DNA from 4 places in the Trinickia sp. Z7 genome. Region 2 is predicted to be linked to each of the others. Evidence: predicted binding sites of a transcription regulator. Region 2 holds the regulator's gene; each other region holds the start of a gene.
What was found. Region 2 encodes FNR, which switches genes on or off when oxygen is low (the NO sensors DNR and NnrR bind a similar motif). Its sites were predicted from a motif close to TTGATNNNNATCAA; they were not measured.

Region 1: arcD (arginine-ornithine antiporter) is a predicted target of FNR. The motif match lies at 3,193-3,206, and genes of this name have one in related genera.
Region 3: QQS38_RS06550 (ribonucleoside triphosphate reductase) is a predicted target of FNR. The motif match lies at 4,162-4,175, and genes of this name have one in related genera.
Region 4: QQS38_RS15545 (cation-translocating P-type ATPase) is a predicted target of FNR. The motif match lies at 4,304-4,317, and genes of this name have one in related genera.

Annotation. Positions count from the first base shown of each region.
Region 1 is NZ_JAUEQW010000001.1:318,608-326,232, forward strand. It holds gene QQS38_RS01410 (gamma-glutamylcyclotransferase family protein) at 1-251, opposite strand, end outside; gene QQS38_RS01415 (AraC family transcriptional regulator) at 557-1,447, shown strand; gene QQS38_RS01420 (GNAT family N-acetyltransferase) at 1,564-2,043, opposite strand; tRNA gene QQS38_RS01425 (tRNA-Asp) at 2,220-2,296, opposite strand; tRNA gene QQS38_RS01430 (tRNA-Glu) at 2,377-2,452, opposite strand; tRNA gene QQS38_RS01435 (tRNA-Asp) at 2,514-2,590, opposite strand; tRNA gene QQS38_RS01440 (tRNA-Glu) at 2,671-2,746, opposite strand; gene arcD (arginine-ornithine antiporter) at 3,269-4,750, shown strand; gene QQS38_RS01450 (arginine deiminase) at 4,776-5,993, shown strand; gene argF (ornithine carbamoyltransferase) at 6,030-7,028, shown strand; gene arcC (carbamate kinase) at 7,037-7,625, shown strand, end outside.
Region 2 is NZ_JAUEQW010000001.1:109,490-117,114, forward strand. It holds gene QQS38_RS00485 (ABC transporter ATP-binding protein) at 1-584, opposite strand, end outside; gene QQS38_RS00490 (arylesterase) at 583-1,266, shown strand; gene QQS38_RS00495 (SurA N-terminal domain-containing protein) at 1,471-3,402, opposite strand; gene phaZ (polyhydroxyalkanoate depolymerase) at 3,674-5,071, shown strand; gene fnr (fumarate/nitrate reduction transcriptional regulator Fnr) at 5,313-6,107, shown strand; gene QQS38_RS00510 (zinc-dependent alcohol dehydrogenase family protein) at 6,150-7,139, opposite strand; gene QQS38_RS00515 (DUF3564 family protein) at 7,389-7,625, shown strand, end outside.
Region 3 is NZ_JAUEQW010000003.1:21,224-28,848, reverse strand. It holds gene QQS38_RS06570 (nitric-oxide reductase large subunit) at 1-2,057, shown strand, start outside; gene QQS38_RS06565 (metal-sulfur cluster assembly factor) at 2,163-2,501, shown strand; gene QQS38_RS06560 (hypothetical protein) at 2,549-3,628, shown strand; partial or broken gene QQS38_RS06555 (DUF2249 domain-containing protein) at 3,731-3,970, shown strand; gene QQS38_RS06550 (ribonucleoside triphosphate reductase) at 4,271-6,067, shown strand; gene nrdD (anaerobic ribonucleoside-triphosphate reductase) at 6,064-6,240, shown strand; gene QQS38_RS06540 (anaerobic ribonucleoside-triphosphate reductase activating protein) at 6,233-6,976, shown strand; gene QQS38_RS06535 (putative zinc-binding protein) at 7,052-7,468, opposite strand; gene ubiT (ubiquinone anaerobic biosynthesis accessory factor UbiT) at 7,538-7,625, opposite strand, start outside.
Region 4 is NZ_JAUEQW010000008.1:78,845-86,469, reverse strand. It holds gene QQS38_RS15560 (diguanylate cyclase domain-containing protein) at 1-1,097, shown strand, start outside; gene pdeR (cyclic di-GMP phosphodiesterase) at 1,210-3,216, shown strand; gene QQS38_RS15550 (crotonase/enoyl-CoA hydratase family protein) at 3,258-4,124, opposite strand; gene QQS38_RS15545 (cation-translocating P-type ATPase) at 4,417-7,098, shown strand; gene QQS38_RS15540 (AI-2E family transporter) at 7,095-7,625, shown strand, end outside.

The DNA of each region.
Region 1 (7,625 bases), 210 kb from region 2:
CCCGGCACCACGCCCTCGATTTCATCAAGGACCGGCACGAGCGCATCGGCGATTTCATAAACGTCGCCGCGCACGAAGCTCGCCGTCTCGTCCGGGACGAGCCCCGGGTAGTCGCCCAAGTCGTATAAGCGGCCATTGATGGCCGCACGCCCGACGAAGCGCGGCGCGTCGATCCCATGACGCGCCGCCGCCGCCCCAATATCGTTGATCTCGCCCGCGCGCAGCGTCCCGTAAACGAATACGTATCGCATTTGCCCCTCGTCTTTATTTTGTTTGAAATGAACGTCCCCGGTCGTTGCCGGCTTGCTGTGCGGACTTCCCGGCGAACAATCGGCACCCAGCACGATGGCACGCAGCCCATGCCAGGAATGCGCATTATGCATCTCGAATATCGTCCTCGCGAGGATTGCGCGTGCTCGCTCGCCGAGTGTTTCCTCGGTAACCGGCCCGAAGGCCCGCGCATTCGCATGCGCGGGCCTCGGAGCATGCGCATACAATATCGAACGCGCATGCATTCTGCCTCGCATCGCCTTTCATTTCGCCAACGGGGCTAGCCGTGATCCCGACCGATCTGCCGCCAACCACGCCCGCCGCACGCGTGCGGCTGCTCGATATTCCCGCACACGTGGCGCCCGCCCCCACGCACCCGATTCGCGTCCGCGCGCGCCCGATGCCCGGCGGCGAGCGCATCGCGCTGCACATGCACCCTTGGGCACAGTTGGCTTATGCTTCGCGCGGAGTCATGCGGCTCGGCGTGGAAGGCTGCACGTGGATGGTTCCTCCCTCGCGCGCGGTGTGGGTGCCGCCGCATGTGCCGCATGAAGTCGTGATCGTGGAAGACGCGTATCTGCGCACCGTCTATATCGATGAATCCGTCGTGCCCCCGGGCCTCGACACGTGCCGCGTCGTCGAAATGTCGGGGCTGCTGCGAGAAGTCATCGCAGCGCTCGACGCGGACGGGCTCGACGCACGACGCGAGCGGTTGCTCGGCGAACTCGCACTCGACGAGATCACGCGCTCGGAACCCTTGCCGTTGTCAGTGCCCATGCCGACGGAAAAACGGCTGCGCACGCTGTGCGAGGCGCTACTCGCTGATCCCGGCAACACCGACCCGCTCGAATATTGGGCAGCGAGTGTCGGCGCTAGCACGCGCACGATCGCTAGGCTGTTTCGCCAAGAGTTGGGGATGAGCTTTTCTCAGTGGCGTCAGCAAGCCGTCCTGGCTCGCGCGATTCCGCTGCTCACGCGCGGCCGCGCGCTGTCGCAGATCGCTCATGAATTGGGCTATCAAAGCCAGAGCGCATTCTCGGCGATGTTCCGGCGCGCATTCGGTGAAAGTCCGCGCGCTTTCATGATGCGTGACGCCGAACCCGCACCCGAGCGCGCCAACGCAGACGACGATTTCGACGACGACATCATGGAGCCGTCTTCGCAACCCAGCGTATAGGGCTCATTTGCACGCCTAATTCGCCGGCCGGCGTTGCGCTTATCGGCTCGGCGTGTCCATGGCGCCCCTTGCGAGCGCGCAGGCATCCTGGACGATGCCCGGCGGGGCTGAAACGCTCAGACGCGCCGCGCCATATGGCGAATCGGCCCCAACTGTGCAAGCCGCGGGCCGGCAACGCGATACCCCATGCGCAGATAGAGCCGCGCGGCGGGGTTATCGACGAATACGCGCAGTTGCAGTTCGCGCAACCCGCGTTCGCGCGCCCAACGGCGCGACGTCTCGAGCAGGAACGTGCCGGCCCCTTGCCCGCGATGCCCCGCGGCGATCTGCACGTCGCGAATATGCAGCGAATCGCCTTCCTCGGTGAGCCGAAGCAAGCCCACCGGCGCGTTGCCAACCTCGAGGATGAAATTTTCAGACTCACGCCAGCTTGCGAGGAATAGATCGGCACGCCAAGTCAGCCGATGCCGCTCGTAATAGTGGCCCATGTTGTCGTGCGTCAGCGCCTCGGCGAACGTGAAGTCGTCCAGCGAGGCTCGGCGCAAGTGAAACGGCGATGGCGCGTAGGATGACGGCGCGTCGGTCGGATCGAACATCGTAGCCGAAAGGAAAATGATCGCGACCACAGTAAGGCAGCGCGGCGCGACTTGCAATGGCCGATTGTCCGGCGTCGCACGAAAAACGAAGCGAGTCTCGGCGTCGGTCCGCCCCCGCTTCGACCTGCGTGCAAGAAAAAAGCCCGTTCGAACCGATGCTCGAACGGGCTTTTATTTGGCGGAGTGGACGGGACTCGAACCCGCGACCCCCGGCGTGACAGGCCGGTATTCTAACCGACTGAACTACCACTCCAGTCTTGCATCTTGGCCCGCGAGCGTCGGTTGTGTCTCGCGAACCGCAGTGCTTCGAACCTGCAAAGCACCGCCGATGTTTGGCGTCCCCTAGGGGATTCGAACCCCTGTACTCACCGTGAAAGGGTGATGTCCTAGGCCTCTAGACGAAGGGGACAATAGTACTGCTTCACTTTATTGAAAAAGCCCGTTCAAGCGATACCTGAACGGGCTTTGTCTGGCGGAGTGGACGGGACTCGAACCCGCGACCCCCGGCGTGACAGGCCGGTATTCTAACCGACTGAACTACCACTCCAATACTGCTCATCATACCTACGAGCGTCGGTCTCGTCTCGTAAGCTGCTGCGCCCCACACTGAGAGCGCCGCCGATGTTTTGGCGTCCCCTAGGGGATTCGAACCCCTGTACTCACCGTGAAAGGGTGATGTCCTAGGCCTCTAGACGAAGGGGACAAAATCTTTTCACTACCTGCGCTTCGCGCTTAACTTTCGTTATCAGCGAAGAAGGCTATTCTAACGCGACCTCGAGTGTTTGTGAAGTTTTTTCTTGCAACGATTGCCCGCCGAAAGCACTTCAACACGCGTTACCGGTCGATCGGCGCAATATAAGGCTATGCGCCACACCTCGAACAGCAGAGCCACGGATTATACGCATACTTCGCGCTGGACCGCAAGCTGTTTTGCGCGCAAGCCTCCTCCGACGCGCCCGCTTCTCCTGGCATCCCAGGGTCGAACGGCCACGAGAAAAAGAAGAAGCAAACGCGGACCGCCGAATACGACTAAGCGCAATTTGCCAACGGTGCGGGTGCGGCGCGCATCGCCATCGGTTCTCGCATCGGCACTCGCTCAGCCCCAACGGACATGCCGAATTTGCTCGTTCGGCGACGCAACCGCCCCGCATGATCCAGATCAATAGGCAAATCGGCACGCGATGACTTAATCCTATTTATCGGAGAAACGATAGCGAGGCCTTTCATGAAAAACCTGGCAGATCCCATTTCGGCGTCGCCTTCGTCGACCCCGACCGATCCTCGAGCTGGCGTCGCTGCGAAACCATTGCCACTGGGCCTGCTGACTGCGCTCGTCATCGGCTCGATGATCGGCAGCGGCGTGTTTTCCCTGCCGCAGAACATGGCGTCGGGCGCCGGCGCGGCGGCCGTGCTCATCGGCTGGATAATCACCGGCGCCGGCATGTTAATGCTCGCATTCGTTTATCAAACGCTCAGCACGCGCAGGCCCGAACTGAACAACGGCATCTACGCTTACGCACAAGCGAGCGCCGGCGACTTCGTAGGCTTTAACTCCGCCTGGGGTTATTGGGTGAGCGCGTGGATCGGCAACGTCGGCTACCTCGTCATCGTGTTCGGCACTCTCGGCTACTTCTTTCCGATATTCGGTGACGGCAATACGCGTGCCGCCGTACTCGGCGCCTCGATCGTGCTGTGGATCATGCATGCGGTCATCCTGCGCGGTGTACGCAGCGCCGCCGTGCTGAACGCGATCACCACGGTCGCCAAGATCATCCCGTTGCTGTTGTTCATCGTGCTAGCGGCCGTCGCGTTCAGAGGTCACGTCATAGCGCAGGATTTCTGGGGCAATGCGAAGCTCGGCAGCGTGTTCACCCAGGTCAAGAGCACAATGCTGATCACCGTATGGGTGTTCATCGGCATCGAAGGCGCCAACGTTTTCTCTGCGCGCGCACAGCGGCGCGAGGATATCGGACGCGCGACGCTGTTCGGTTTCAGCGTTGTGCTGCTCCTGCTGATGGCCGTCTCGCTGCTCTCGCTCGGTATCGTTGCGCAAGGCGAACTCGCAGGGATGAAGAACCCTTCGATGGCCGGTGTGCTCGGCAAAGCGGTAGGCGCGTGGGGCGTGGCCTTCATCAGCCTGGGCCTGCTCGTGTCCGTCGGCGGAGCCTTGCTCGCGTGGACGCTGCTCGCGGCTGAAACGCTCTTCACGCCGGCGGAAGGCGGCGTCATGCCGCGATTTCTAGCGCGCTCCAACCGTCACGGCGTGCCGGCCAACGCGCTCTGGGTCACCAACGGACTCGTCCAACTCTTTCTCGTCGTCACGCTGATTTCGAACGCGACCTATCAAGCCCTGATCTCGCTCGCGACTTCGATGATCCTCGTCCCCTATCTGTTCTCCGCCATCTACGCGACCCGCATCGCGCTGCGCGGCGACGGTTACGCGCCGGCGGACCGCGCCCGAACGCGCGACGCGCTGATCGGTGCGGCCGCCAGCCTCTACTGCTGCTGGCTGCTCTATGCCGCCGGCCCGAAGTACCTGCTGCTCTCCGCGATCCTCTACGCACCCGGCGCGCTCGTGTATGGCTGGGGCAAACGAGAGCGCGGAGCCCGTCTGTTCAAACCGTTCGAAGCGACGATTCTCGTGGCCTTGCTCGCGCTTGCCGCGCTCGCGGCATGGCTGTTGTCCACCGGCGCGCTCGGTTTGTGATCCGCCTGCCTTCGGGAGAAACACAATGACATTTGGCGTCCATTCGGAAATCGGCGCCCTGCGCACGGTCATGGTATGTCGGCCTGGCCTAGCCCAGGCGAGGTTGACACCGGCAAATTGCCGCGAGCTGCTGTTCGACGACGTGCTCTGGGTATCGCAGGCAAAAAACGACCACTACGCGTTCGTCAGCACCATGCAGGACCATGGCGTAGAAGTGCTCGACGTTCACGATCTGCTCGCCGATATCTTGCAAGGCCGGGAGGCGCGCGACTGGGTGCTCGAACGCAAACTGGCGCCTAGCGGCGTCGATACCGAACTTGGCGCGCAACTCAAGCTCTGGCTCGAACAGATGAAGCCCGACGAGCTTGCCGAGCGACTGATCGGGGGGATTGTCCGTGCGGAATTGCCGTTCGAGCCCAAGGGCCTGCTCGCCCAATGCACGCCGCGATCCGGCTTCATCTTCCCGCCTTTGCCGAACACGCTGTTCACGCGCGACAGCAGTTGCTGGATCAACGACGGCATCGTGCTGGGCTCGATGTACTGGCCGGCGCGCCAGCACGAGACGCTACTGAGTGCGGCGATCTATCGTTTCCATCCACGCTTTAGCGGTGGCGCGCACATTTGGTGGGGCGGCCCCGACGCCGTACACGGCAACGCGACGATCGAAGGCGGGGACGTCATGCCGTTGTCGCGCGACGTCGTCCTGATCGGCATGGGCGAGCGCACGTCGCCCCAAGGCGTGGCCCAGCTTGCCCGCGCGCTCTTTGCCCGGGAATCGGTCAAGCAGGTGATCGCCGCGCAACTGCCGCGCTCGCGCGGGGCAATGCACCTCGACACGGTGTTCACCTTCTGCGATCGCGACCTGGTGACGATCTTCCCCGACGTGGTCGATTCCATCCGCTGCAGCAGTTTGCGTCCTGGCAAGTCGCCGGAGCAGCTGGATGTACGACCCGAAAACGCCCCGTTCCTCGAGGTGGTCGCAAAGGCGCTCGGCCTCGACGCGCTACGCACCGTCGCCACCGGCGGCGACATGTGGGAGTCCGAGCGCGAGCAATGGGACGATGGCAACAACGTGATTGCGCTCGCACCGGGCGTCGTCGTCGCCTACAACCGGAACGTGTACACCAACACGCTGCTGCGCAAGGCAGGGATGGAGGTCATCACGATCCCCAGCGGCGAACTTGGCCGCGGCCGCGGCGGCGGTCATTGCATGACCTGCCCGATCGAACGTGCCGCCCTTTGACGCGAAAAGAGCGTCGTATTTTTGGAGCATTCGCCCATGGGATTCAATCTACGCAATCGCAGCCTGCTGAACATGCAGGACTTCGCGCCGCGCGACATCCGTTTTCTGCTCGATCTCGCCGCCGAACTCAAACGCGCCAAATACGCCGGCAACGAAGTGCCGCGGCTAGCCGGCAAAAACGTCGCATTGATTTTCGAAAAGACCTCGACGCGCACCCGCTGCGCCTTCGAAGTCGCCGTGCACGACCAGGGTGGACATGTCACGTACATCGACTCGTCGAGTTCTCAACTGGGCCGCAAGGAATCGCTCAAGGATACGGCCAGAGTGCTGGGGCGACTATACGACGGCATCGAATACCGGGGATTTCACCAGAACGTGGTGGAAGAGCTCGCGACCTTTTCGCACGTCCCGGTATGGAATGGGCTCACCGACGAATTCCACCCGACGCAGGTGCTTGCCGATCTGCTGACCATGGAAGCCTTCGGCGAAAAACCGCTGCACGAGCTGTCGTTCTGCTATGTGGGCGACGCCCGCTTCAATATGGGTAACTCGCTGTTGATCGGCGGCGTGCAAATGGGCATGGATGTGCGCATTGCAGCGCCACGCGAACTCTGGCCGCACGATGATTTGGTTCAGCAAATGCGGCGTCTGGCCGAGACCACGGGCGCAAAAGTCACGCTCGAAGAAGATCCGCGCGAGGCCGTGAGCGGCGCCGATTTCGTCTATACCGATGTTTGGGTATCGATGGGGGAACCGGTAGAAGCGTGGGGCCCGCGTATCGAGCTGCTGCTGCCCTATCAGGTCAACGCCGCATTGATGAAGGCGACCGGCAAGCCACGTACTCGTTTCATGCATTGCTTGCCTGCTTATCATAACCTCGAAACCGAAACGGGACGGATGGTGCACGAGCGCTTCGGTCTTTCGGAACTCGAGGTCACCGACGAGGTATTCGAGTCCGATGCCTCGATCGTCTTCTCCCAAGCCGAGAACCGCATGCACACGATCAAAGCCGTGCTCGTGGCGACGCTGGCATAGGTGCGACCATGCGAATTTTGATCGCGCTCGGCGGTAACGCGCTGCTGCGCCGCGGCGAGCCGATGACGATGGCTCACCAGCTCGCCAACGTTCGCCGCGCGGCGCAGCAGATCGCGCTGCTCGCCGATTCCAATCAACTGGTGCTCGCGCATGGCAACGGCCCCCAAGTCGGCTTGCTGGCCATCCAGGCCGCCGCGGGCAATGCAGAAGACCCAACTCCGCTCGATGTCCTCGACGCCGAATCCGAAGGCATGATCGGATATCTGCTCGAGCAGGAACTGGCGAACGCATTGGGGCCTGCGCGGCAGGTAGCCACATTGCTCACGCGCGTGGAGGTCGATGCCCACGATCCCGCGTTCGAGCACGCAACGAAGCCGATTGGCCCGGTGTATACGAAGGCGCAGGCCGAACGGCTGGCCGAGCGTAACGGCTGGCGCATCGCGGCGGATGGGACGGGCTTCCGGCGTGTCGTTCCGTCGCCCAAACCGAAACATATCGAGGCATTGAAGCCCATTCAGTGGCTTCTCCAACATGAAGTGATCGTCATTGCGGCCGGTGGCGGCGGTATCCCGGTGACGCGGGCGCCGGATGGGCGAA
Region 2 (7,625 bases):
AATTCGAACATCAGATCGATCACCGCGGCTCCCGTGGCGGCGTCGAGGCTGCCCGTCGGCTCGTCGGCGAACAAAATGGCCGGACGGGTGACGAACGCTCGAGCCAGTGCAACGCGCTGTTGCTCGCCGCCCGAAAGCAGCTTCGGATAGTGCCGCGTGCGCTTGCCCAGCCCGACTTTTTCCAGCAATGCCTTGGCGCGCGCCGTAGCCTCCCGCGCGTCGATGCCGCCTTGCAGTTCGAGCGGCAAACGCACGTTCTCGAGCGCGGTCAAATGCGGCATCAATTGAAACGACTGGAAGACGAAGCCGATGGCGCCGTTCCTCAGGCGCGCTCGCTCGTCTTCCGATAGCATGGCCAGGTCGTGGCCGAGCAATCGAACCGAACCCGAGGTGGGATTGTCCAAGCCCGCGAGTAGACCCAAGAGCGTCGACTTGCCCGATCCCGATGCGCCCACGATCGCGACGCTCGTCCCAGCGGCGACATCCAGATCGACATCGTCGAGTATCGTCAATTCGCCCGTTGCATCCTTGACCCGCTTGCTTAAACTGCGCACTTCGATAATGGCATTCGTGTTTTCTGGCATGAACAAGCGTCGCTGGATTGTCGGCACGGCGTGTGCCGCCGCGTTCGTGGCTTTCGCCCTCATCGCATCGGTCGCGGCATCGCCGTTCGCCGCCGCGCCGGCCCATGGTGCCGAAGCGCAGAGGCCCACGATCGTCGTGCTAGGCGATAGCCTTTCCGCGGAGTACGGCTTGCCGCGCGATACGGGTTGGGTCGCGCTCTTGCGTAAGCGGCTGGCCGATGAGCGCATCGATTATAGCGTTGCGAACGCAAGCATCAGCGGCGACACGACGAGCGGCGGACGCGCGCGGATGCCCGAATTGATGGCGCGGCTCAAACCGTCCATCGTCATCGTCGAGCTGGGGGCGAACGATGCGTTGCGCGGCGTGCCGCTATCGACGACGCAAGACAACCTGCGCACGATCGTCGAGCAGGCGCAGCAGGGGCATGCGAAGGTCGTGCTCGTGGGCATGTACGTGCCGGCCAACTACGGCCAAGGTTATACGCAACGATTCCATGGGCTTTACGGCGATCTGGCCCGCGACATGAACGTCAAGCTCGTGCCCTTCTTGCTCGCCGGCATCGAAAACCGGCAGGACATGTTCCAGTCCGATCAAATGCATCCGACTCAGCAAGCACAGCCTTTCTTGCTCGATAACGTCTGGCCCGTGCTCGCACCGCTGCTGCGCGCACACGCCCGTTGATCGCCACGATAGCGGGAAGGTTTCGAAGGGGCGGCGGCCGGCCCATTCAGGCACACAGGCATCAAATGAAAAGCGCACCGCGAGGTGCGCTTTTCGGTGCCGGGCGTGTTGCAACCGCAGTCCTAAAACCCCGCAGCTAACGGGCGACACGCCGGCGCCATGCGCCGATCAGCCTTCGCCGCGGGCTACGTGATCGCTTCTCGCCTACTGCGAATCGGACGCGGACGCGCCGAGCGAGCCGTACGTCTTCACGCTCGAGCGCTTGCGCAGCGACGCTACATACGCCTCCAACTGCGCCTGCGCGTCGATCTGAGCGAGTTGGTGCTGGGCCGCGGCCAGGCGGTTGGAATCGATCGGCGCCGGCGGCAAGACGGCGTTGATACGGTAGATCGCATAGCCGTCGCTGCCGAGATCGACGCCGACATAGCCGGGCAGCTTCGTTTCGTCGGCCTTGAAGATCGCGCTGAGCGCGAGCGGCGAGATGCCTTGCGCATCGCTGCGCGAGACCTTTTGTTCGGCGCCGAAGCCGGCCGTCGATTTCGACTTTTGCAGATCGGCGAGCTTGGCCGCGCCATCCTTGCGCGCCAATTCGGCAGCCTGCTCCGCCACGTACTTCGCCTTCACCGCGTCTTTGATCGAAGCGAGCGGCGGCGTGGCAGCGCCCTTGTAGTCGTTCACATGCGCCGCAATCAAGGTGTTGCTGCCGACGTCGATCGCTTGCGTGTTGTTGTGGTTCTTCACGGAATCGTCGGAGAACACGGCCGCGAGGAACTTCGGATTGTTGAGCGGACTGTCGGGCGGCAACGCCGGATTGGGCTTGGGCGTGACCGTCGCCGTTTGAACCGTCAGCTTGTATTTATCGGCTGCCGGCTTCAGGCTCTTCGCCTGCTCATAGACAGTCGACGTGAAGCCATCGGCATCGTCGCTGTATGCCTTCGTGGCCAGTTGCGTCTTCAAATCCTTGAGGATCGCGTCCTTGACCTCGTCGAACGGCTTGGTCGCCGCCGGTTTGACGTCGGTGGCTTTGACGATGTGATAGCCGAACGCCGAATGCACGACATTGCCCACTTCGTCCTTGTTCAACGCCATTGCCGCCGTATCGAACGCCTTTTCGCCGGTCAGGACGCCGCTCGTGGACCAGCCCAGGTCGCCGCCCTTTGCCGCGGACCCCGGATCTTGCGATTGTTTTTCAGCGATCTGCGCGAACTGATCCGGGTGCGCCTTGACCTCGGCCAGCACCGACTCGGCTTTGGCCTTCGCCTTGGCGTCGTCGGCCGGGCTTGCCGATTTGGGCGAAGCGATCAGAATTTGGCTCACGCGCACCTCGCGCGGTGTCGTGTAATGCGCGATGTTTTCGTCGTAATACTTCTTCGCATCGGCCTCGCTCGGCGAGACCGCGGCGGCGAGCGTCGCGGGCGACAAGACGAGGTAATCGATTTTCGCCGTGGCAGGCGTCGCGAAATCGGCGCGATGCGCGTCGTAGTAGGCCGAGAGCTGCGCATCGGTGGGCTGCACCTTCGATGCGTAATCGCTCGCATGGAGCACGAGCGCTTGCACCGTGCGCTGCGCTTGCGCAAGCTGCGCGACGTGCTCGGCGAGCGACTTCGGCGTGAACGCGCTCGCTTCGATGCTTTCCGGAATTTGCTGCAAGGCCAACCCGTAGCGCACGCGCTCGTCGTACTGCTCCGGCGTCATGCCTTGCATCGCGAGCAGTTGCTTGTAGCGATCGATGTCGATCGAGCCGTCCGGCTTGCGCAGCGACGAGATGACGGGATCGGAGAGCAGTGCGCGGCGCACGGCGTCGTCCGAGGCCGTGAGATGCTCGCGCTGCGCTTCGTCGGCCAAGGCGCGTTGCTGAATCAGGTTGTCGAGCAATTCACTGCGGCGCGCGGGCGTATCGAGCACCTTCGCATCGAACTGCGCGCCGAGAAACTGGCGCGCCTGGTCGAGCTGCTGGCGCATGGCGCTGTCGAATTCGGCACGGGTGATCTTGTGCCCGTTCACGCTCGCGACGTTCGCGCTTTCGTCGAAGAAGTTGCGAAAGCCTTGAATACCGACGAAACCCAGCCCCGGCACGATGACGAGGACGAGCATGAGCATCATCAGGCGCTTGTGGTTGCGAAAGAAATCGAGCATGCGTGACTGGTTACGTTGGACAAAAACGCACAATAGTACAACAGGTGCGATGGTCAACGGCAATTTAGACCGAACGCCGTGCCATCGGGCCGCCTCGGCCGCGTCGAACGGCGGGGTTGCCAGCGGCCTTCGAGCGTCCGCACAATAGCTCACGCGGCGAGCTTGCGCCGCTCGAGCGTCGCCGCGGGGCGGCGCCCTTCTCGATCCGGCGCTTCGGCGGCGCAGTAGCGCCGGACGCCGCACACGGTGCGGCCCACCGGCGGAGGCGACCATGTTCTATCAGTGGCTCGAATCGCAACGCGCGCTGATGCGCTCGGTCGACGCATGGGCCTCGCTCGTCGCCGCACCCTGGGGCGGCTTCGCGGCGGTTACCGGCAATGCGCACCCGGCCGCGCAGAACGAAGACGCGGCGCGGCTCGCGCGCGTCGGGCCGCCCGGCTGCGATTGGCTCTACCGTCTATTGCAGGCGACGCCGGAACCGCCGCCGTTCGGGATCGCATCGGTGCAGATCGGCGGCCAGACCGTTTCGGTGAGCGAGACGGTCGTCGATCGCACGCCTTTTTGCGCGCTGCGCGCATTCGAGCGAGAAGGCGCCCCCTCGCCCGCGCATGATCCGCACCAACGACGCACCACGCGTGAACGAGCGGCGCATGCAAACGCCGCCGAGCCGGCCCGCGGCCGCCGTGCCGACACAACCGCACACGCGGCCGAGCCGCGCGCGCGCGCCTGCGTCCTGCTCGTGACGCCGCTTGCCGGACATCACGCCGTGATGCTGCGCGAGACGGTCGAAACGGTGCTCGAAGACGCCGATGTGTTCGTCACCGATTGGGCCAACGCACGCGACGTGCCGCTCGCGCAAGGTAAATTCGGCCTCGACGATTACGCGCTCACCGTCGAACGCTTCTTACGCCTTCTTGCGAACCGGGGCGTCCACGTGATGGCGGTTTGCCAAGCCGCGCCGCCCGCGCTTGCGGCGTCGGCGCTCGTCGCCGGTTCAGGGGAGCATCGGGCCCCGCTGTCCGTCACGCTCATGGGCGGGCCGATCGACTCGCGCCTGAGCCCAACGATGATCGACCGGCTCGCAACCACCCACGACATCGAATGGTTCCGCCGCACGCTCATCGATACCGTTCCGAACGGGTACGCGGGCGTCGGACGCCGCATCTACCCCGGATATCTCCAGCACGCCGCGATCGTCGCGGCGCATCCGCATCGACAGTTGGCCCTCGAATCGCGCTATTGGACGAGCCGGCTGTCGGGCGGCCCGCAAGCCATCGCCTCGGCGCTGCGCTCGCTCAACGAGTATTGCGCCGTGCTGGACATGGACGAGGACTACTTCCTCGACACGCTGCGCATCGTCTTTCAGGAGCAGCGCTTGGCGCGCGGCACATGGTCGGTCGGTGCGAGGCACGTGAGACCCGCGGCGCTGCATGCGACGGCGCTTTGCACCGTGGAGGGCGATCGCGACGACATCACCGGCGCCGGTCAGACCCATGCGGCGCACGCACTCTGCACGGGCGTGCCCGACGAAAAGCGCATGCGTCTGACCATTGACGACTGCGATCACTACGACCTGTTCACCGGGCCGCGGTGGCATCAGGCGATTCATCCGGTATTGCGGCGGTTTTGGGCGAGTAATACCCCAGCGGGCGGCGAGTCGCGCGAATGATTGTGCGCGCAACCATCGGCCCTTCTCGCGCAATCGATCGCGCCGGTCCCCGGGTGGGCGGGCCCGGCTTTCCCATTTCTCCTCGAACGCCTGTAGGAAAATCCTTACGACGCTTCGTCAACACTTACCGCAGTTTCATACAGCGCCGATTTTTTTCAAACACCTTACCGCCGATACTGGGATGGTGAATCAGGAACCAGCGCGCGCCACTTGGCGATGCGTCCCTTTCGACGGAGGTCGTATGCTGAACGAAGCAGTTTTCGCCGACGGCGTCGCGGTACCTGCTACGGCAAGCGCCCCGGCATGCGCGGCGCGCGCCTGCGCTGCCCCACGCTCCATCAAGGCCGCACGCCCCGCGCAGCACTGCGCCACCTGTTCGATGCGCTCGGCTTGCGTGCCGTGCACGTTGGATGCCGAGGAACTCGTGCGCTTCGATTCGATCGTCAGCGCCACGCGCCATATCAAGCGCGGGGACACGCTCTACCGTGCGAACGATCCGTTCCAGAGCATTTATGCCATTCGCGCCGGCTCTTTTAAAACGGTCGTCATGCATCGAGACGGTCGCGAGCAAGTCACCGGCTTTCATTTGGCCGGCGAAGTGTTGGGTCTCGACGGCCTCGGCACCGAGTCGCACAGCAGCGACGCGATCGCCCTGGAAGACGGCAGCGTCTGCATCATTCCGTATGCGCCGCTCGAAGCGATGTGCGCCGAATCGCGCCCGCTTCAGCAGCAAGTGCTGCGCATGATGAGCGGCGAAATCGTGCGCGAATCGTCGCTGATGATGTTGCTCGGCACGATGAGCGCCGAGCAGCGGGTCGCCTCCTTCCTGCTCAATGTGTCGAATCGAATGAAGGCGCGGGGTTATTCCGCAGCCGAATTCAACCTGCGCATGACGCGCGAAGAGCTGGGCAACTTCCTCGGCATGAAGCTCGAAACCGTGAGCCGCATGTTCTCGAAGTTCCAACGCGACGGGCTCTTGCAGACGCACGGCAAGCAAATCCGCATCGTCAACCTCGAGGCGCTGAACCGAGTGTAAAGGCGCGCTTACCGCACCCTGGACGCCTCCCGGAAACGCGCGTTACGCGCGGACATCGAGCACCGCGGCGCCCGAGAGCCGCCCTTCCCGAAGATCGGCCAACGCCCGGTTCGCTTCGGCCAGCGGATAGACCGTGGTTTCGATCTCGAGCGGGATATCCGCGGCGAGCCGCATGAACGCATGGCCGTCCTCGCGCGTGAGATTGGCCACCGAGACGATCCGGCGCTCGCCCCACAAATCGTCGTAGGGGAAGGACGGGATATCGCTCATATGAATCCCGCCGCAGACGACCACCCCGCCTTTGACCACTGCTCGTAATGCCGCCGGCACCAAGGCGCCGACGGGCGCGAAAATGAGCGCGGCGTCGAGCGGCGCCGGAGCCGGCTCGGCGCTGGAGCCGGCCCAATGCGCGCCCAGGCGCCTTGCGAGCGTTTGCGCCGCCGTATCGCCTGCGCGCGTGAACGCATAGACTTCCCGCCCCTGATGCCGCGCCACCTGCGCGACGATGTGCGCGGCCGCGCCGAAGCCGTAGAGGCCGATCCGATGCGCATCCCCGGCCATCGACAACGCCCGGTAGCCGATCAACCCGGCGCACAGGAGCGGCGCCGCCTGGACGTCGGTATAGCGCGCCGGCAAATGAAAACAATAACGGCTGTCGGCGACCGTGCGTTCGGCATAGCCGCCATCGATCGTATATCCCGTGAACTGCGGCGCGTCGCACAAATTTTCCTTTCCCCGCCCGCAATACGGGCAATGGCCGCATGTATGGCCTAGCCAGGGCACGCCTACCCGATCGCCCACGGCGAACGTTTTCACGCCATCGCCGAGCGCGGCCACCGCGCCCACGATCTCATGCCCGGGCACGAGCGGCGTCTTCGGCCGGGTCAATTCGCCATCGACCACATGCAGATCGGTGCGGCAAACGCCGCAGGCATGCACCTCGATCAAAAGCTGGCCGGGCCCGGCCTGCGGCTCGGCCAAATCGCGCAATTGCAGCACGGGCGAACGCCCGTCGTACACCATCGCTCGCATATCGCTCTTCTCCTTGCGTTCCTGCCGCATGCGCGCCGCATATTCGTCTACCCACGAATCGCGTTCCTCGTCCATTTGAGCGCAATCAGGCCGCCTCATCTTGACCCAGCGCAAGGCGCGGGCATGCACATCGGGCGATCATCGTTCGTAAAGCGTAACAGCGAGGCAACGCAGCTCGGCCTATCCCTTGCCCGGGGATGCCCGGCCACCGAGCACCGGAACCCGAACCGAACGCAGTAAGAGGAGGACATGACGATGCGCATCACCATCCATCTCAGTACGTTCGACGAGATCAATCCCTGCGCCTACGCGATCGTCTGGATCGATCGCGACGCGCGCAGATGGTCGCGCGAGAGCCACTTCGGATTGGATCTGCCGACGTGGGGCGTCGTCGAGTCGCAGCCCGGATCGACGCGCCTGTGCAGGGCGCGCGATGGCGAGGCGATCTGCGAGTTGACTGGATTCGATCTGGAGAACGACGAAGGC
Region 3 (7,625 bases), on a different contig from region 2:
ACGGCAGCTACGTTGCACCCGATTGGTCGGCCGACTGGTTGCACCGTGAAGCGCTGCAACTGCGCGAAAACTGGGCCCAGCAACAATACGGCAAACCGTATGCGGCGCTCACGCCGGACGAGCAAGGCACGTTGGACGCGCGCCTGAAGCGCGAGATGCGGGCCAATCGCTACGACGCCGGCACGGGCCGCATCACGTTGTCCGATGCGCGCGCCAGCGCTGCGCGTGATGTCGCCGCCCACTACGAAGCCTTGTTCGGCACCGATCGCTCGCTCGATACGTTGCGCGACCAATACGCGATGAACGCCGGCTCGGTCCAAAGCGCAGACGATCGCGCCGCGCTCGCCGCTTTCTTCTTCTGGTCGGCTTGGTCGGCAACGACCGATCGTCCCGGGCAAACGGATATCACCTACACGAACAACTGGCCCCACGAACCGCTCGTCGACAACAACCCGACCGTCGCGAACGGCATGTGGTCGATTGCAAGCGTGGTCCTGTTGCTCGCCGGTATCGCCGGCATGATCTGGTATCACTCGGCGCACAGCGACGGCGAAGAGCCCGTCGCGCCGCCCGCGCAAGACCCGCTGTTCAACGTGAAGGCGACGCCTTCGATGAAGGCGACCAAGAAGTACTTCTACGTGGTCATCGGCTTGCTGCTCGTGCAAGTGGGCATGGGCGCCGTCACGGCCCACTATGCCGTCGAGGGTCACAGCTTCTTCGGCTTCCCGTTAGCCGAGGTGCTGCCGTGGGTTGCCAGCCGCACGATTCATACGCAGTTCGGCGTGCTGTGGATCGCGACGGCATGGCTCGCGACCGGCTTGTATATCTCGCCGCTGCTGTCGGGACATGAGCCCAAGTTTCAAAAGCTCGGCGTCAACGTGCTGTTCTATGCGCTGCTGTTCATCGTGGTCGGATCGACTGCGTGCGGCTGGCTCGGCACGCTGCAGCACCGCGGCACCGATTTCGCGTTCTGGATCGGCAACCAAGGGCTCGCCTACACGAGCATGGGTCGCGTCTGGCAAATCCTGCTGTTCATCGGCCTGCTGTTCTGGCTCGTGTTGATGGGCCGTGCATTGATGCCCGCGCTCAAGAACCCGAAAACGAACGGACGCGGCTTGATCGGCATGGTGTTCCTGTCCGCCGCCTGTATCGGCGCGTTCTACTCGACGTCGCTCGCCTGGGGCCAACACACGCACTACTCCATGATCGAATACTGGAGATGGTGGCTCGTGCATCTGTGGGTCGAAGGGTTCTTCGAAGTGTTCGCAACGGCCGTGATCGCACTGATCTTCTCGCGCCTGGGCCTCATTCGAATCGATTCGGCCAACCGCGCCATCGTGCTCGAAACGATCGTGTTCCTCTTCGGCGGCATTCTCGGCACGCTGCACCACCTTTACTTCACCGGCGCTTCGACGGCCGTGATCGCAGTTGGTGCGGTGTTCTCCGCGTTCGAAGTCGTGCCGCTCGCGCTCATCGGGCTCGAAGGCTGGCAAACGTATCGCAAGACGAAGGCGGCGCCCTGGGTTCAAACGTACAAGTGGGCAATTCTCTGTTTCGTCGCCGTGGGCCTGTGGAATACCGTCGGCGCCGGTCTGCTCGGCTTCTCGATCAACCCGCCGATCTCGCTGTACTACGTGCAAGGCCTGAACATCACCCCCGCACACGGGCACGCCGCGCTCTTCGGCGTGTACGGGATGCTCGGCATCGGCCTCATGCTGTTCTGCCTGCGCGGCCTGTCGGCGCGCGAAGCTTGGGACGACTCGCTGCTCAAGCCCGCGTTCTGGCTGCTCAACGTCGGCCTGTTCATGATGGTGTTCTTCTCGATCCTGCCGTCGGGGATCTACGAAGCATGGGCCAGCGTCAGCAAGGGGCTCTGGTACGCGCGCTCGCCTGAAGTCGTGCATGCGCCGATCATGCAGGCCCTCGTTTGGGTGCGGGTGCCCGGCGACATCCTGTTCGCTGTCGGCGTGCTTTACCTCGGGTGGTTCGCCCTGCGCCTGCTGCGTCCCGGCCGGCCGGTCGAAGCGCCCGTGAAGTCCGCGGTGCATCGCGTGTAAATCGCGCCATGCTCGCTTGGTAGGGCTCGTGTTCGCATGACGCCTCGCGACGGCCGGACCCTTGGGTCCGGCCGTCTGGCCATCGAACCTGTTCGGAGAAATGCTATGAATCCCGCATCGATCGCCTCCACCGCGCCGATGACGCGCGAGCTGATCCACGCTGCGCTCACGCAAGTCATCGATCCCGAGATCGGCATCAACATCGTCGATCTGGGCCTCGTCTACGATGTCGAATCGAACGACGAAGGCTGGCGCATCGCCTTGACCATGACCTCGCCCGCGTGCCCGATGGGTCAATCGATCCTCGACGACGTGCGCGCGGTCATCGACACATCGCTCGCGATCGGCACGAGCGTCGACATCGATCTCGTTTGGGAACCGCCATGGGACCCGTCGATGATGAGCGATGCGGCGCGCGATACGCTGGGATGGAGCGACGATTGAACCGGACGCCGCACGCCGTTTCGAAGGCTGCGCCGCTGCGCGTCGCCATGCGGGTTGCGTTCGCCGCGGCGATCGTGCTCACGTTCGCTTGCGGTGTGTTCGCCGGGCTGGCGCGCTTCGGCGTGGCGGCGCCCCCTCATGCGCTCACGAATGCGGTATGGCACGGCGTGCTGGTGCTGCCCATGTTCTTCGGCGCCGTGGTGAGCTTGGAGCGAGCCGTCGCCCTGGGCGGCGGCCGTCATCTTTGCGCGCCCGTGGCCGTCGCCTTCGCGGCCGTGCTGCTGTTGGCGGGCGCGCCGCCCCTATGGGCGCAACTGCTGCTCTTCGCGGGCGCCTCGCTCGCGCTCGCAAGCGTGCTCGGCTTGGTGCGCCGCCACACCGAGCTGCATCTGGCGATACTCGCGCTCGGCGTATCGAGCTGGTGGTTCGGCGATCTGCTCTGGCTCACGAGCGCCACGCCGCTTGTCGCCGTGCCGAGCTGGGTCGCGTTTCTCGTCTTGACCATCGCGGCGGAACGGCTCGAGCTGACACGCCTGCGGCCCACGCCGCGGCGCGCGCGGGCCTGGTTCGTGACGATCGTCGTCGTCTTGCTCGCCAGCGTCGCATGGGCCTGGCTCATGCCCAACGCAGGCCTGCGCGGTTTCTCCGCATGCCTGATCGCACTGGCCGCGTGGCTCACGCGCTACGACATCGCGCGCGTCACGGTGCGCCAACGCGGCCTGACGCGCTTCATCGCGGTGTGCTTGTTGTCAGGCTATGGATGGCTGGCGCTGAGCGGCGCGCTAGGCGTGTTCGGCGCTTGGCGCGTTGGCCACCCTTGGCACGACGCTGCGTTGCATGCGCTCACGCTCGGCTTCGTGATTTCGATGGCGCTCGGCCATGCACCGATCGTGCTTCCAGCGGTCGCACGCCTGCGTGTGAGCTATCGCCCCGTCTTCTACCTGCCGCTCGTCGCGCTCCATCTCGCGCTCGGCGCGCGCGTGGCCGGCGCGCTCTTGGATGCGTTCCCCCTGCGCCGCGCCGGCGCCATCGGCAATGCAATCGCGCTTGCTTTGTTCGTCGCCGTCATGGCGCGGGCGGCTTGGACCGCGCGCACCGAGGCGCGCATCGTCTCGCACAGGAGGTGACGTAAGAACTCTGCACCCCTAACCACTTTCTTTATCGATTACCTGTGACGCGCTTCTCGGCGCGGACGCATTTTTCCTTTGATTTGCATATCGGAGTCAAGCATGGCCCACCCTTCCCTCGACGCCACCTATCTGTTCGATGCCCGCGGTATCGCCAAGCGCTTCCGTCACGCCGCTATCTTTGCGGCACTGGAGACGCTCGATCACGGCGAAACGATGCGCTTCGTCAACGATCACGATCCACTCCCGCTGCTCAACCAAATTCAGCAGCGCTACGGCGACCAAGTCCGCATTCAGTACGTAGAGCGTACCCCTGAGCGGATCGCCATCGACTTCGGCATCTGGCTCACGGCAAACGAAGGCGCCCCCGCCGAGCAAGCCTCGGCAGGCGGCTGCGCCGGCGGTGGCGCCGGCAGCTGCGGCTGCAGCGGCGGCTAAGCGGCTCGGCCACCGGGCCACGGCAGGCGAGCGCCGAGCGCGCTGCCGCCACGGCAATCGGTCGCGCACCGCTTGGGGGCGCGACCGCTCGAAACTTAATCCAGGTCAAGTAGACGCGATAATGCCGATCACCGGCATTGACCCCACCATATATGGTGCATACGATGAGCAACATCACAACATATTGTGCTCATCGAGGACCGCATGGAACGCCAGCCCACGCTTGACCGTCTCACCCAAGCCATTCGTCTCGCGCCAGCGGCCGATCGGTCCAAGCCTTTCGTCGAAGTGGGTTCCGCCATCGACGAATATCTCGACCGCTTGGACTGGCGCGTCAATGCGAACGCCAACCAGGGCTACTCCCTGGGCGGGTTGATCCTCAACATCTCGGGCAAGCTCGTCGCCAACTATTGGCTGAGCCATATTTATCCGCCCGCCGTGGGCGAAGCGCATCGCAATGCCGATCTGCATATCCACGATCTCGACATGCTCTCGGGATACTGCGCCGGCTGGTCGCTGCGCACTTTGCTGACCGAGGGGCTCAACGGCGTGCCGGGCAAGGTCGAAGCAGGCCCGCCCAAGCATATGTCCAGCGCCGTCGGGCAAATCGTCAATTTCCTCGGAACGCTGCAGAACGAATGGGCCGGCGCGCAAGCGTTCAGCTCGTTCGATACGTACATGGCGCCGTTCGTGCGCAAGGACGGCCTGCGCTACGACGAGGTTCGCCAATACATTCAGGAACTCATCTACAACCTGAACGTGCCTTCGCGCTGGGGCACGCAAACGCCATTCACGAATCTCACGTTCGATTGGGTATGCCCGGAAGATCTGCGCGAGCAAGTGCCCATCATCGGCGGCAAAGAGGTGGACTTCACCTACGGCGAGCTGCAAGCCGAGATGGACATGATCAACCAGGCCTACATCGAAGTCATGCAGGCCGGCGACGCAAAGGGCCGCGTCTTCACGTTTCCGATCCCGACCTACAACATCACGGCCGATTTCGACTGGACGAGCCCCAATGCGAACCGGCTGTTCGAGATGACGGCGCGTTACGGCCTGCCGTACTTTCAAAACTTCATCAATTCGGAACTGAAGCCGAACATGATTCGGTCGATGTGCTGCCGCCTTCAACTCGATCTGCGCGAGCTGCTCAAGCGCGGCAACGGCTTGTTCGGCTCGGCCGAGCAGACCGGTTCGATCGGCGTCGTCACGATCAATTGCGCGCGGCTCGGCTATCTGTATGCCGGCGACGAAGCGGCGCTCATGACGCGCATCGACACGCTCATGGAGTTGGGCAAGGACAGCTTGGAAATCAAGCGGCTCGTGATTCAAAAGCACATCGACAATGGGCTTTTCCCCTACACGAAGCGATACCTCGGCACGCTGCGCAATCACTTCTCCACGCTAGGCGTGAACGGCATCAACGAGATGATCCGCAACTTCACGGGCGACGAGCACGACCTCACGACCGAATGGGGCCATGCGTTCGCCGTGCGTCTGCTCGACCGGATTCGCGCGAAGATGCTCGCGTTCCAAGAGGAAACGGGGCATATGTACAACCTCGAGGCCACGCCGGCAGAAGGCACGACCTATCGCTTCGCCAAGGAAGACCGCAAGCGCTACCCCGACATTTTGCAAGCGGGCACGCCGGAGATGCCGTACTACACGAACTCGTCGCAGTTGCCCGTCGGCTTCACCGAAGATCCCTTCGAAGCGCTCGAGCATCAAGACGATCTGCAGCGTAAATACACCGGCGGCACCGTACTGCATCTTTACATGACCGAGCCGCTATCGTCGGCCGACGCTTGCCGCGAACTCGTCAAGCGCACGCTGAGCCGGTTCTCGCTGCCGTACATCACCGTGACGCCGACGTTCTCGATCTGCCCCAAGCACGGGTATCTGCCCGGAAAGCACGAGTTTTGTCCCAAATGCGACGAAGCGCTGCTTCAACGCAAATGCAATCAACCCGCAACGACTGAAACTACGGAGTCCCAACAATGAACGCGACCACCCAAAACGTCACCCCCATGCTGCTCGATGAAGAACGTCAGCCCTGCGAGATCTGGACGCGCGTGATGGGATACCACCGGCCGGTCTCCTCGTTCAACACGGGCAAGAAGGGCGAATTCTACGAGCGCACCTACTTCACGGAAGAGGCCTCGCTTGCTGCCTGAGGCCGAATCCGCGCCCGCTGCCAAGCGTGCGACGCCGCTGCGACTGCTCAAGGTCGGCGGCGTCGCGCCTTTCACGGCCACCGATTATCCGGGCCAGTTGGCTGCGGTCGTGTTCGTGCAAGGGTGCCCGTGGCGATGCGGCTACTGCCACAACACGCATTTGCAGCCGCGCACGCGCGAGGGTGCCGTGTCTTGGGCCAAGGTGATGGGTTTTCTAGAGCGGCGCGTCGGGCTGATCGACGCCGTGGTGTTCAGCGGCGGCGAGCCGACCTCCGATCCGGCGCTGGCCGCCGCCATCGGCGAGGTCCGCGCGCTCGGTTTCAAGATCGGCCTGCACAGCGCGGGAACGCATCCGCGGCGGTTCGAACGCGTGCTGCCGCTCCTCGATTGGGTCGGCTTCGACGTGAAGGCGCCGTTCGAGGATTACGAGCAAGTGACGCGCATGCGCGAGAGCGGAACGTTCGCGCGGCGCAGCCTCGAAGCGCTGCTCTCGAGCGGGGTCGATTACGAGTGCAGGACGACCGCGCACCCGAGCTTGCTGACCGATGCGGATCTGCTCAAGCTCGCGCACTCGCTTTCGGCCATGGGCGTGAAAAAACACTACCTGCAGATTTTCCGCAAGCAAGGATCGGCCGATGCCGCGTTGAATGCGGTAGGCACGACGGGCTACCCGAGCGGGCCGGCCCTAGATGAAATGCGCAGGCTCTTTCCTACGTTCGACGTGAGGCGCGGCTGATCCTTGGGCGATGCGCGATGCCTGTTGAACGATGCACGCGATGCGCGATCGCCGGGCTTTGCCGACCGGCCAGGCTCAGCGATGCTCCGCCGATTCGGCATCGCAGGCGTGCGCTTCGCCCTCGACGAGCGAGCTCGCGGCACGCGACACTTCCTCGATGACCTGCTCGGCCTGCTCCACGTCGAAGTCGGCATGAAATCGCTTCTTCACGCCATGCTCGGCCAACTGCACGTATTCGTCGGCGGCGATGTCGTGCCGCGCGAGCGAGCTCTTCACGCATGCGAGCGGACACCCGTCGATCGCGATGATCGGCCGCCCGGAGTGGGCGATCTTCACCAGTGCGGGGACATCCCCGCCCACGCCGGCGATGCACGACATTTCAGCCATGCCGCGGCGGTCGAGCTGCAAGGCGACGTAGTTGGCCATCTGCGCCGCGCTCGAACACCCCGAGCACGAGTAGACGAGCGGTAACGCGCGACGTTCATTGTTCATCTTCGAAAGCTCCGTGACTATGCCCCACGCCGACGAGCGTTGGAGCCGCCCCCCGCGGGAGGCGCCCTGCTATCGCGGCGGGCTGCGCCTGCCGCGAGCTGCGAATGCGGGCGCGAACCGCTCGAGCGAAAAGTTCGACAGGTCGATCGCATCGAGC
Region 4 (7,625 bases), on a different contig from region 2:
CGAACGAATGGGGCGATTTCCTGATTCACCCGGATCCGAGTCAGACTTTCGGGTTCGAACGCGGGCGGCGCGTGCTGATGCAAGCGAGCTTCCCCGCGACCGCCTCCCTGTTCAGCGGCGGCGCGCCCGACGTAACATTCAACGCTGCTTCGCCGGCCGGCCGCATGCCGGCGCAGGCACTCGCGTTCGTGCGTTCGCCATTCGGGCTCGTCGACGGCAATCGTTTCATCGTGCTCGGTCTGGGCCGCTCGCTAACGACGGTGTTGGCGTCGGCCAACACACTCGGTCACCAGATCGTGCGCATGGTGTTGATCTGGAGCGCCTTTGCGATCGTGCTGGCCATCTTGTTCGCGCGCGCACTGGCGCGGCCTCTGCGGGTGCTCGCCCAAGCGGCGACGCATATCTTCGACGACACGGGCGCAGAGGGACTGCCGGTTTCGCGCTCCGATGAGATCGGCGTGCTGGCGCGCTGCTTCGAGGGCATGCGTTTGGAGATTCGCTCGCAGATGAAGACGCTCCATGCCAAGCAACGGGAATTGGCCCACCTCGCCGGACACGACACCCTAACGGGCCTGCCCAACCGCATGCGGTTCTCGGAGCAGCTCGAGACGGCGATTGCGCAGGCGAGGCTCACGGGAGGGCGCCTGGCCGTGGTCTTCATCGACCTCGACGGCTTCAAGCAAATCAACGATCGGCTGGGGCACTCGGCCGGCGACCGCACGCTCGCCGTCGTTGCGCAGCGGCTACGCGACGCGCTGCCCGATTCGTGTATCGTGGCGCGGCTGGGCGGCGACGAATTTGTCATTCTCGTCTCGGGCGTTCGATCGCCCGACGAAATCGCGCATACCGTGCGTCGCGCCCAGGCCGCGCTCGACGAACCGGTAACGCTCGACGCGCATCATCGCGTGGAGGTGGGCGCCAGCATGGGGATCAGCGAATTCCCGGCCGACGGCGATCATGCGGAGGATTTGCTGGCAAAGGCCGATGCCGCGATGTACGCGGCGAAGACATCCCCCCATTGCCGTCATTTGTGCTATCAAGAACTTACGGCAAATGAGGCCTTTGCCGACTGCAGTCGCATCAGTAAGCTTGCATAATTGCCTCAAAGGCGCTTTGCTTATGGAAATAGCGCCAAATTGCAATGCAATTCGTACTTTTGGAGACTGCCGGTAGGCAGTAGAATGATTCGTTTGTTCAACGGGGCCAGCTATGTTTTTCGACGAAAACGATTGCGCCGTGCTGGAAGTCCTTCTCGGAACGAAAAGCCCTTGCTGGCGCCTAGGCAGCGACAGCAACGCGTTGGAGCTGGCGGCCGTGCGCGGCCTGACCAATGTCAGCGTCGCCCTTACCGACGCGCAGGCCGCGCAGATTCGTAGCCTGACCGGCGTCACGTCGCACCTGCTGCTCGAGATTTCGCTGTTCGGCCATGGGTTGACCCTCCATCTCGTGGGAAAAAAGGTCAACTTGACCGACTGGGCCGGTACGGCCGCCGATTATTCGGACACGGTTTCGGTGGCGAGCGCGCTTTCCACCGGGCTCGCCGCGGCCGAACAAGTCGTGTCGGAAGTCAATTCGCTCGTCGTCATCCTGGATCGCAACGGCAACGTGCAGCGTTTCAATCGGATGTGCGAGGAAGTGACGGGCATGCGTGAAGTCGATGTCATCGGCAGAAGCGCATTCGAGATGTTCATGAGCCCGGACCAAGGCCGGCAATCCCGTACGAACATCGCGCAATTCTTTGCGAGCGGAAAATCGTTCGAGGTCGAGCGTGTCATCAATACGGTTAAAGGTCCGCGCCTCTTTCAGTTCCGCAATAAGTTCGTTCATAGCGGCAGCGGGATCGAAGAAGAATTCATCATCTGCTCGGGTTTGGATATCACCGATGAGCGGGATGCGCGAAACCGCTTGAACGACTTGGCGTCGAAGGACGTGCTCACGGGGCTCATGAATCGCTACGCGATCAACGCGACGATCGAGGCCGCGCTCGAGCGGGCGCGCGACGACGAAGACCGCGTGCTGGGCATCGTCTTCCTCGACCTCGATAACTTCAAGCGTGTCAACGATCACTTCGGGCACGTCAATGGCGACCGGTTGATCAAGCGCGTGTCCGAAATCGTGAGCGAGTGCTTGCCGCGAGGGGCGACCATCGCGCGGCTAGGCGGAGACGAATTCCTGATCCTCGTCGATCCTTGCACCCAGGAAGGGCTGCAGACGCTCGCCGAAACGATCATCGACCGGCTGCGCACGCCGGTTCATTTGGATTTGATGGATGTCTACACGAGTTGCTCCATCGGCATCGCGCTGTTCCCCGAGCACGGCGAGACGCTCGAAGCGCTGATCTCGCACGCGGATACGGCCATGTACGCGGCCAAGGAGGCGGGCAAGCATACCTATTGCGTCTTTGCGCCCGAGATGAATCAAAAGGTCGCCAAATACATTTGGCTCGATACCGAACTCAGAAGAGCGATTGAAGAGAAGCAGTTCGTCCTTCATTACCAACCCCTGGTCAACCTCCGCACGGGGCGTCTGCACAGCGTGGAAGCCTTGTTGCGCTGGCAATCCACGAGCCGCGGGCTGGTGCCTCCCGGGGAGTTCATTCGCTTCACCGAGGAATCGGGCCTCATCCTTCCGATCGGCCGGTGGTTGATGCAGGAGGCGGTCGCTCAGGCGGCGCGTTGGCACGAAAGCGGGCTCGATATCCGGATCTCCGTGAACGTATCGGCACGCCAGCTGCGCGACGCTGCGATCGTCACCCAGTTGCGCGAGCTGGTCGAGCAAAGTGAGTCGGCCCGCACGCTGATCGACATCGAATTGACGGAGAGCTGCTTCATCGAGGACGAAAAGGCCGCTGTCGAACTCATGAGGCAGTTCAAGCAGTTGGGCGCGCGCATTTTGCTCGACGATTTCGGCACCGGCTATTCGTCCCTATCGCAATTGACGCGATTGCCGATCGACATCATCAAACTCGATCGCAGCTTCATCACGGGCATCGACCAAAACTTCCAAGCGCAGTCGCTCGTGCGGTCCGTGTTGAGCCTTGCGCGCGCGTTCGGCTTCTCGGTCGTGGCCGAAGGCGTCGAAACGGAGCGCGAAGTTCAGTTCCTGAAGGACATCGGCGTTGACTTCGCGCAAGGGTTTTTCTATGCCCGGCCGATGGCGGCCCAGGCATTCGAGGCGTGGCTGGACGACAAGAAGAAGCTCAGGCTCATCGCCTGAGCTTGCCAACGGCGTGGCGGCGCCCAGATGCGGGTCCTGGCTCAGGGCACGGCTTTGAGCTTGGATACGCGCCGGTTCTGCAGCACGACGAGTCGTTCCATGAACCCGATGTCTTTCTCCTCGAGCATGAACGCCGAATTGACCCAGTCTTCGGTGATGTCCATGAGTTCGGAGCGCGAGAGCGGCAGCACGCGCTGACGGGCGCGAAGCATCGCGCGCGTGCCGTTGAGCATGGGGCGCATGACGTCGATGAAGGTTCTCGTCGCCATCAAAGCCTGGCCCGGCTCGAACACTTCGTCGACGAGCCCTTGTTCGGCATGCCATTCCGCGAACCGCGATTCACCGGTACTGATCAACGTTTCCGCCACGCGCATGTTCGACTTGCGTGCCACGAGCGAATAGCCTCCCATTCCTGGAAATAGGTTGAATGCAATTTCGGGAAACCCGAGTTTCGTTCCCTTTTGCGCGAGCACGTAATGATGCGCCAGTGCGGCTTCGAAGCCGCCGCCCAGGGCGCTGCCTTCGACCATTGCAATGCTGATCGCGTCGGTGCCGAAGCCGTTGTAAATCTCCCAAACGCCGTCGATGCACGACCGGGCATAGGCCATCAATTTGTCGCGCTCTCCTTTGCGGATGACGTCGACAAAAAAGTTCAGATCGCCGCCGACATTGAAAATCTCTGGAACGAGTGAGCCCGTGACCCAAAAATCGAACCGGAGTCCGGACTCGCGGGCGGCGCGCGCCAAACGAATGATGTCGGTGACCAACTGCTGGTTGAAGCAGGGTCTCGGCGCCGAGCGCAGCATCATCCACATGACGTGGCGGTCTTCCTCGTAGTAGGCCATGAGTTGGCTAAATTCGCCTGCCTCGTGAAAAGGCCGGCATCCAGAGCTGACTTCGAATCGCATGTTGTTCCTTTTGCGTGTGTGATATTGGCTTGAACTGCTCCCGATGGGCGGGTGCGCCCTTCGAGGCATCGCCAATTTAGCGCGTCGGAATTCGTAGGCCGAAGTAGAGAGGAGAAAACTGCGGGGAATTGCTTTCGGGAATGTGTTGCAGCCCGCATAGATGCCGCATTCGCGCGGCGTTGACGCATATCAACGGAGGGGCGCCGTGAGTGCGCCATCCTACATTTGCCGGCAGTGGCTACCGGTAGTGTGACGAGATATTCGGAATGCGGATGAAAGTCGTGTGAAAGAAATGTGGCACACCCAAACTGCGCAGGCGGTTGCGCAATCGATTGCGACCGACGCCGAACACGGCCTGGATAGCGGCGAGGCGTCGCGCCGTCTCGAACGATACGGGCGCAACGATGTTGCCGAAGGCGCTAGGCGCAGCGTCGCGGCGATGTTCGCCGCGCAATTTCGCGACTTCTCGATTCTCGTGCTGGTGGCGGTCGCGGTCGTTTCGGGGTTACTGGGCGATATCGAAGATCTCTTGGTCATTGCCGCGATCGTCGTGCTCAATGCGAGCATCGGCTTCGCCCAAGATTTTCGCGCGGACCGCGCGATGGCTGAGCTCAAGCGCCTTGGCGGGCGTCGCGCGATGGTCGTGCGCGACGCCCGCCGCTCGACCATCGAGGCCGCTTTGCTCGTGCCGGGCGACATCGTGCTGCTGGAAGCGGGGGCCATGATCCCGGCGGACTTGCGGCTGATCGAAGCGCCGCAATTGAAAGTCGACGAGGCGGCGCTGACCGGCGAAGCGGTTCCCGTCGAAAAAAACGTGGCCGCGCTGGGCGATGCCGCATTGGCCATAGCGGATCAAACCAACATGGTCTTCAAGGGCACCGTCGTTACGTACGGGCGCGCGCGGGGCATCGTGGTGGCGACCGGAATGGACACCCAATTCGGCCGCATCGCCGCGCTGCTCGATCAGGTGTCGCCCACCGCTACCCCACTGCAAAGACGTCTTGCCGTATTCGGGCGGCAGCTCGCGATCGGCGTGCTGGGCGTGTGCGCCGCGATCTTCGTGGCGGGCGTGTTGCGCGGCGAAGCGGTGCTGGCGATGTTGCTCACGGCCGCGAGCCTGGCCGTGGCCGCCATCCCTGAGGCGCTGCCGGCGGTCGTGACCGTCATGCTCGCCTTGGGCGGGCGCAACATGGCGCGGCGCAACGCGCTCGTGCGCAGGTTGCCCGCGGTGGAGACGCTCGGATCGGTGGGCTGCATCTGCACGGATAAGACGGGAACCCTGACGTGCAATGAGATGCGCGTCGTGCAACTGTCGCCAAGCGCGGCCGCGCGGGTGCCGGCGGACGCAGCCACGCGCGACGGGGTGATCGGCCAGCTATTGCAAGCGGCCGCATTGAGCAACGACGCCGGATACGATGCGCGCGGCGAGCCCATGGGCGATCCAACGGAGGTCGCGCTAGCGCGGGTCGCGGCCGAAGCGGGTTTGCACCGACGCGAGCTAGAGCAAACGATGCCGCGCTGCATGGAGTTTGCGTTCGACTCCGACCGCAAGCGTATGACGACGATACATCGTGCGGGGAGCGGGTTCGTCGCCTATACGAAGGGCGCGCCGGAGGCAGTCGTCGAACGGTGCACCGCCGTGGCGCGCGACGGCGGCGACGATGACGGACACGGCCAGTTGGACCGAAGCGCATTGCTCGCCACAGCGGAAGCGATGGCCGTCGATGGGCTCAGAGTCTTGGCCGTTGCGCGGCGCGAGTGGCCGGCGCTGCCTGAGCAGGCCGCTCGTGTGGACGCCGTCGAAAGCGGGCTGACGTTGATCGGTTTCATCGGCATGCTCGATCCGCTACGCGACGGCGTATCCGCGGCCGTCGCGAAATGCCGCGCAGCCGGCATTGCCACGGTCATGGTGACGGGGGATCACCCTGCGACGGCGCGCGCGATCGCGCGTTCGCTCGGCATGTTGGAAGAAGGCGACACGGTGATGACGGGGCGCGAGCTCGCCGCGCTCACGGACGACGCGCTCACGCGCCGCATCGATCATGTGAAGGTATTCGCGCGGCTGGACCCCGCGCAAAAGATCCGTATCGTGCAAGCGATTCAGGCGCGCGGCCGCTACGTCGCCATGACCGGCGATGGCGTGAACGACGCGCCCGCGCTTGCGCATGCGGACATTGGCGTGGCGATGGGAAAAGCGGGCACCGATGTCGCACGCGAGGCGGCGAGCCTGGTGTTGCTCGACGACAACTTTGCGACGATCGTCGCGGCCGTCGAAGAAGGCCGGCGCATTTACGGAAACATCCGGAAGTTCATGCGGTATGTGCTGACCTGCAATTCGGCCGAGCTGTGGGTGATTGCCGCTGCGCCTTTTTTGGGACTGCCTGCGCCGCTGCTGCCGATCCATATTTTGTGGATCAACCTGCTCACCGACGGCTTGCCCGGCCTCGCTTTGGCGGCCGAGCCCGCGGAGCCGACGATCATGCAAGAGCCCCCGCGGTCCGCACGCGAGAGTGTCTTCGCGCACGGCATGTGGTGGCACATTGCGCTGGGCGGGTTGGCCATGGCGGCCGTCACGCTGTTGGCGCAAGGCTGGGCGTTGCGGCATGGCCATGCCGCTTGGCAGACGATGACATTCACGGTGTTGACCTTGTCGCAACTCGGCCATGTGCTTGCCGTTCGTTCCGAGCGTGAGTCGCTCTTCGTGCAAGGACCGACTTCGAACTTGCCTTTGCTCGGGGCGATCGCACTGACGATCGTTTGCCAATTGGCGGCGATTTACGTTCCGGCGTTCAATGCCGCCCTTCGGACGAGTCCGCTCGATCCGGCCGAACTCGCGCTATGCCTGGCGATGTCCGCGGTGGTTTTCCTCCTCGTGGAGGGCGAGAAGTACCTGATTCGCCATTGCCTGACTTTTGGCGCCGTGCGTGCACGCCTCGGCGCAGAGAAGCGCGCGAAAGGATCGAGGCCGACATGACCACACCGTTCGGCAAGCGCACCGTGCATGCGCTGCTTCTTACCGGGCTGCTCACCCTGGGCGTCGTCGTGCTGCGGCCGTTCCTGATCCCCGTGGCGTGGGCTTGCATCATCGCTTACGCGACTTGGCCGGCATTCGAGGGTGTGCGCAGCGTGACCGGCAACCGGCGGGCGCTCGCCGCGTTGGTCATGACGTCGATCGTCACGCTCGGCTTGGTCGTTCCTATGCTGCTACTGTCGATGCCGCTCATGCGGGAGACGATCTCGTTTTTCAAGCAAATGGCGGCGTGGTTTTCGAATCCGCACGATTCGTTGCCGCGCGCACTCACGTCGTTGCCCTGGGTTGGCACGTGGCTGCAAGCATGGATGGACGAAATAGTGCGCGAGCCGTCGGGGTGGCGCGTGCAACTGACGCAGTGGGGCAACCGCTGGATCGGCGATGCGGCGCGGCTTGCGGGCGGCTTGGGGCGCAACGTCGTCAAATTCGGCTTTGCGCTGTTGACGTTGTTTTTTGCCTATCGCGACGGC